DNA from 2 places in the Buttiauxella sp. 3AFRM03 genome. Region 1 is predicted to be linked to the other one. Evidence: predicted binding sites of a transcription regulator. Region 1 holds the regulator's gene; the other holds the start of a gene.
The links. The regulator sigma-54, encoded in region 1, starts transcription at its own class of promoters, with help from an activator protein. The targets are predictions, from matches to a motif close to GTTGGCACANNTTTCGCTNT.

Region 1 (3,422 bases):
TTACGCAGCAAAAATGCCGAGCTGATTGAAAAGGTTAGAACATCCTATGAAATCCAAAATAAACAAACTCAGCCGTAATTTAGTACTAACCAGTACGCTTTTAGCCGCTAGTTTTTCGGCATTTGCGTTGACCGGTGATACCGATCAGCCGATTCACATTGAATCTGACCAACAGTCGCTGGATATGCAGGGCAACGTCGTCACCTTCACTGGCAATGTGATCGTGACACAAGGCAGTATCAAAATTAACGCCGACAAAGTGGTTGTGACTCGTCCTGGCGGCGAAGAAGGCAAAGAAGTCATTGATGGTTATGGTAATCCAGCCACGTTCTATCAGATGCAAGATAGCGGTAAACCCGTTAGCGGCCACTCAGCGACCATGCACTATGAGTTGCAAAACGACTTTGTAGTTCTGACCGGTAATGCTTATCTCGAGCAGGTCGACAGCAATATCAAAGGCGACAAAATTACTTATCTGGTGAAAGAACAGAAGATGCAGGCCTTTAGCGAAAAAGGTAAACGTGTCACCACCGTTCTGGTCCCTTCTCAACTGCAGAAAAAAGACGGCCAGGCTCCGGCACCAGCCCCTGCGCAGAAAAAGAGTAACTAATTCGTTATGGCTACTTTAATTGCAAAAAATCTCGCCAAAGCCTACAAAGGCCGCCGCGTCGTTGAAGATGTCAGCCTGGCTGTTAAGTCGGGTGAAATTGTCGGGTTACTTGGCCCAAACGGTGCCGGGAAAACCACTACCTTTTACATGGTGGTTGGCATTGTGCCGCGTGACGCCGGCAACATTATTATTGATGATGAAGACATCAGCCTTCTGCCACTTCATGCTCGTGCTCGTCGAGGTATCGGCTACTTACCGCAAGAAGCGTCTATTTTCCGCCGTTTAAGTGTGTTCGATAACTTAATGGCTGTGCTGCAAATCCGTGACGATCTTTCTGTTGAGCAGCGTGATGACCGCGCTAATGAGCTGATGGAAGAATTCCACATCGAACATTTGCGTAATAACCTCGGGCAGTCATTGTCTGGTGGCGAGCGTCGTCGTGTCGAAATTGCCCGAGCATTAGCCGCAAATCCAAAATTTATTCTTCTGGATGAACCTTTTGCTGGTGTTGACCCAATATCCGTCATCGACATCAAGCGAATCATTGAGCATCTGCGCGACAGTGGGCTCGGGGTGTTGATTACTGACCATAACGTACGCGAAACGCTGGCTGTTTGTGAACGTGCCTACATCGTAAGCCAGGGCCATTTAATCGCCCATGGCACTCCAGCCGAAATCCTGGAAGACGAGCATGTTAAGCGCGTGTATCTGGGCGAAGAGTTCAGACTCTGATAGGGTAGTAAAAATTATAATATTTATACTCAAAATAATTCGAGTTGCAGGTAGGCGACAAGGGAGTTCATCCCAGGAGCTTACTTGAGTAAGTGACTGGGGTGAAGGAGTGCAGTCAACACCCCTGCAGCTCGAAGTATGACGAGTATAACCTGAGGAAGCTCGCTCTGAATATGAAGCAAGGTTTGCAATTACGGCTTAGCCAACAACTTGCTATGACTCCCCAGTTACAGCAGGCAATTCGTCTGTTGCAACTTTCGACGTTAGAGCTACAGCAAGAACTTCAGCAAGCACTGGAAAGTAACCCACTGCTTGAGCAAACCGATCTGCATGAAGAAGTTGAAACTCAGGAAGTACGTGAAAACGAAGCATTAGATACCCGTGAGGCGCTTGAGCAAAAAGAAATGCCTGACGAGTTACCGCTGGATACCAGTTGGGACGAAATCTACACCGCAGGCACTCCATCAGGAACCGGAAGCGATTATATCGACGACGAATTGCCGGTTTATCAGGGGGAAACGACCCAGTCTCTTCAGGATTATCTGATGTGGCAGGTTGATCTCACCCCGTTTTCAGATACTGACACAGCAATTGCGACCTCTATTGTCGATGCCGTTGACGAAATGGGTTATCTCACAGTTTCTCTGGAAGAAATTCTGGAAAGCATGGGTGATGACGAAATCACCCTCGACGAAGTGGAAGCCGTACTCAAACGCGTTCAACGCTTCGATCCTGTGGGTGTTGCCGCACGTGATCTACGCGATTGCCTGCTCATACAGCTTTCACAGTTCGCTCGCGAAACGCCATGGTTAACCGAAGCCAGCTTGATTGTCAGCGATCACCTGGATCTGCTCGCTAACCATGACTTCCGCAGCCTGATGCGCGTCACCCGTCTGAAAGAAGAGGTGCTGAAAGAGGCAATGTGCCTGATTCAGTCTCTTGACCCACGCCCAGGGCAATCCATTCAGACCGGTGAACCGGAATATGTCATACCGGATGTTCTGGTGAAAAAAACGCAAGGTCACTGGACTGTAGAACTCAATGCCGACAGCCTCCCTCGTCTGAAAATAAACCAGCAGTATGCTGCAATGGGCACCAGTGCCCGCAATGACAGCGACTCGCAATTTATTCGCAGTAATCTGCAAGAAGCAAAGTGGCTGATTAAGAGCCTGGAAAGCCGGAACGACACGCTGCTGCGCGTCAGTCGCTGTATCGTTGAACAGCAACAAGGCTTTTTTGAACACGGCGAAGAGCACATGAAACCGATGGTGCTTGCTGATATCGCTCAGGTCGTAGAAATGCATGAATCGACCATTTCCCGAGTGACCACGCAAAAATATTTACATAGCCCACGCGGCATTTTTGAATTGAAGTATTTCTTCTCAAGCCACGTTAATACCGAAGGTGGAGGTGAAGCCTCCTCGACGGCAATTCGTGCATTAGTGAAGAAATTAATTGCTGCGGAAAACCCTGCGAAACCACTGAGTGATAGCAAGTTAACGACTATGCTATCGGATCAGGGGATCATGGTGGCACGCCGCACTGTTGCGAAGTACCGAGAGTCTTTATCCATACCACCGTCAAATCAGCGTAAACAGTTGGTTTGACTTAACCGATAAGGAAGACACTATGCAGCTCAACATTACAGGACATAACGTCGAAATCACTGACGCACTGCGCGAATTTGTGAGTACGAAGTTTGCCAAACTGGAGCAGTACTTCGATAGAATTAACCAAGTCTATATTGTGTTAAAAGTGGAAAAAGTCACGCATATTGCCGATTCAACGCTTCATGTAAATGGTGGTGAAATTCATGCCAGCGCGGAAGGGCAGGATATGTATGCGGCGATTGACGGTCTGATTGATAAACTGGCTCGCCAGTTAACCAAACATAAAGATAAACTAAAACAACACTGATAATCCGGGCAACTGTATAAGCAGTTACCCAAAATAATTCGAGTTGCAGAAAGGCGGCTACACAGTGAATCCCCATGAGCTTACTCTGGTAAGTGACTGGGGTGAGCGAGGAAGCCAACGCATATGCAACTTGAAGTATGAAGGGTAAAGACGGCTCGTTGCG
Region 2 (3,422 bases), 1.5 Mb from region 1:
AGCACCGAGAAAAGCCATATTTCATCTCCTTCCACGTGAACCAACACGCCATTCCAGCCTTGTACATGCGAAGTCAGAGCTTCTGGTTACCGTTCGGATTTTGAGTGGCGTGAAAGGTGAAACGGAGGGCTTAAGCTACGTCGGAAGATCGAGGTCTTCAGGTCGGATACAAGCTTCCTCCGTTTCATGTAACCGGTAGCTAACCAGCTACCGGTTCAAGATACAAGGTCGGATAAGCAGCAGCGTCATCCGACAAAAGCGGCGAAAATGGTGGATGACGCTGCCGCTTATTCACCCTACAAAAACCCGTTCACTGACTCTTCATCTCTGAACCAGAATGGTTCCCATGATGCGTGCAAACGCACCACTAAAGTGCATTACCGTTGTTCCAGTTCATCAAACTCAGAATACAACTCAGCAATATGATGAATACGCTGGCGACCGGTGGTTAGCGCCTCGTGGAGTACCGCATTAGACAACAAGTTCACCAGGCTCATCGCGCTGCTATAGCTATCAAAAGCTGAAACGCTATCAAGCGGTGCTGCAAAGTGCCAGCGGCAGAATGGCGTAAGACCTGAGCCTTGCGCTTCGCTCATTACCAGCAACGGTATCTGGCGCTTATGCAGGTTTGCCAGCAATGGCTTGATAATTCTCGGCCTTCTGCGAAACGCGATAGCAATAACGCAATCCTGCTCACTGATATCCACCACTTCTTCTGCCAGCGTCTGGCCCGGTTGTGGCAGTAACCAGACATCGTTGCGAGTCTGCAATAACTGTTGGCGCAAATGCGTCGCCACTGGCCATGAATTCCTTAAGCCAATGATGAAAATACGTTTTGAGGTATTAATCGCACTCACGACATCGGTAAATTGCTGCGTATCCAGCAGGCTAACCCACTGCGTCAGGTTGGCCATTTCTTGCTTATAATGTCGTGCTAATAAGGTGTTTCCCTGCACTGCATCGCGGTTTTCTGTCAGCGGCATTCCGCTCTGGCGCAAGGTACGTAACTCTTCACGCATATCTTTGTAACGGTCATAGCCCAAACGCTTAAATAAACGGCTAACCGTGGCTTTTGATACGCCAGAAAGGCGAGCAAGTTCCGCGCTGTTGTAGCTAATCAGGTCGTCAAAATGATCGAAAATAAATGTGGCAACACGTTGTTCTTGCGGAGAAAGCTGCTCATATGTCGCTCTTAAACGCTCATCTAATTGTTTCATTATGACCTCTGTAACTTTTGTTTCACTCGAGCCTGGCACAGTGAAATCAACCGCGTCAACCTGGAACATCTTTTGCTTAAAGATAACCCCGTCTTCCATTCTGAGAGATAACACGATGATGCAAAGCAATATGGCACCTTCCGGCATGGCGGTGACTCCGCACCATTTGGCCAGTGAATCCGCATTATCCGTGCTACGTCACGGGGGGGACGCCATCGAAGCGATGGTCGCGGCGGCGGCAACTATCGCCGTAGTTTATCCGCATATGAATGGTATTGGCGGGGATGGCTTTTGGTTGATCGTGCCGCCAGAAGGCGAACCGATTGCCATTGATGCCAGCGGTGCAGCAGGTTCGCTTGCCTCACTGGAGTTTTACGCCGGTGAAAACGCAATCCCACATCGTGGCCCAAAAGCGGCATTAACCGTACCTGGCACGCTAAGTGGTTGGGACGAAGCGCTAAAAATTGCCGGGCAACTCGGTGGCGGGCAATTACCTCTCTCGCGTTTATTGGCTGACGCCATCCGCTATGCGGCAGATGGTATTCCGGTGACCCAATCTCAGGCGCTCGCCACACACAGTAAATATGACGAACTGGTTAACATCACCGGTTTTGCCGAAACCTTTCTGGAACGAGGCGAAATCCCACGCGCGGGCAGCCGGTTTACTCAACCACGGCTGGCCGAAACGCTGACACGCCTGACCGTTGAAGGGCTTGATAGCTTTTATCGCGGGCCATTAGCCACACTGCTTGCCGAAGAACTCGCTGATTTAGGGATGCCGATTAACTTACAGGACCTCGCCGCCCAGCGTGCAAAACGCCGTATTCCGCTGCATCTGCACCACCAGCAGGGTGAGGTTTATAATATGACACCGCCAACGCAGGGCCTGGTTTCACTGGCGATTCTGGGGATCACCGACCATTTAGAGATGGCGCAAGCCAACGAAACCCAAACGGTTCACCGTATCGTCGAGGCCACTAAAAAAGCCTTCGCCCTGCGCGACAAATACATCACCGATCCTCGTCATATCACGACATCAATCCAAAGCCTGTTAGATCCCGCGCCACTTGCGGCGCTGGCCGCAGAAATTGATGACGGTAAAGCCGCAAACTGGGGAACCGGAAAAGGCCCTGGCGACACTGTCTGGATGGGCGTGATTGATAGCAGCGGCCTGGCCGTTTCGTTTATTCAAAGCATTTATCACGAGTTCGGAAGCGGCGTGGTTCTGCCAAAAAGCGGTGTGCTGTGGCAAAACCGTGGCGCAGCCTTCAGCCTCAACCCCGATAGCCTGTTAAGTCTTGCGCCCGGTAAACAGCCGTTTCACACCCTGAATCCGGCAGCGGCCCGCCTGGCTGATGGACGGACGATGGTGTATGGCTCGATGGGCGGCGACGGGCAACCGCAAACCCAGGCAGCCATTTTTACCCGCCATGTGATTCAGGGTATGCCGTTACAGGAAGCCGTTAGCGCCCCGCGCTGGTTACTGGGCAGAACCTGGGGGCAAGCCTCAGACAGCCTGAAATTAGAAGCCAGATTTAGCCAAGAGACTTTCGACACCCTGCGCCAGTTAGGGCATGAAGTTGAGTCTCTGCCAGATTTTAGTGAAGCCGTCGGCCATGCGGGTGCAATTGTGCGCTATACCAATGGCATGCTTGAAGGGGCTTACGACCCGCGCAGCAACGGCAGCGCGGCAGGATTTTAAGGAGGTAAAAATGACATTAAATTCTATCGACTGGCCCGCATACATCAAAGTCATGGAACAACTTCTCAACGTTCCACTCGATGAAGCACGCCGTAAAGAACTTGAAATACAACTGGCTCGCATGGAGACCCTGGCAGAACCGTTAATGGATTTTCCGCTACCGCAACGCCAGGAAGTCGCCGGAGTCTATAAATTATGAGCGAACTTTCCATTCGCGATATTCAGCAAGGATTAGCCAGCGGCGAGTTTTCAGCTCAGGAATTGGCCCGGCTTACACTGGAAAAAATCACACAGGCTAATCCCGAGATTAATGCTTTTACCGAAGTGACCGCGCAGCGTCTGCTACAAGAAGCCGAAGCCATTGATCAACAGTGCGCACGTGGTGAAACACTGCCGCCATTAGCGGGTGTGCCTTATGCGGTAAAAAATCTGTTTGATATTAAAGGGGTGACGACGCTGGCTGGCGCAGAACTGTTTAGCTCGCAACCCCCGGCAAATAGCGA

Region 2: D8682_RS10845 (gamma-glutamyltransferase family protein) is a predicted target of sigma-54. The motif match lies at 1,277-1,296, and genes of this name have one in related genera.

The regions. Positions count from the first base shown of each region.
Region 1 covers NZ_CP033076.1:3,528,831-3,532,252, reverse strand. Annotated here, with positions in the region: gene lptC (LPS export ABC transporter periplasmic protein LptC) at 1-78, shown strand, start outside; gene lptA (lipopolysaccharide ABC transporter substrate-binding protein LptA) at 47-610, shown strand; gene lptB (LPS export ABC transporter ATP-binding protein) at 617-1,342, shown strand; gene rpoN (RNA polymerase factor sigma-54) at 1,516-2,949, shown strand; gene hpf (ribosome hibernation promoting factor) at 2,972-3,259, shown strand.
Region 2 covers NZ_CP033076.1:2,005,118-2,008,539, forward strand. Annotated here, with positions in the region: gene D8682_RS10835 (IS110 family transposase) at 1-18, opposite strand, end outside; gene D8682_RS10840 (MurR/RpiR family transcriptional regulator) at 378-1,217, opposite strand; gene D8682_RS10845 (gamma-glutamyltransferase family protein) at 1,333-2,919, shown strand; gene hpxX (oxalurate catabolism protein HpxX) at 2,930-3,118, shown strand; gene D8682_RS10855 (AtzE family amidohydrolase) at 3,115-3,422, shown strand, end outside.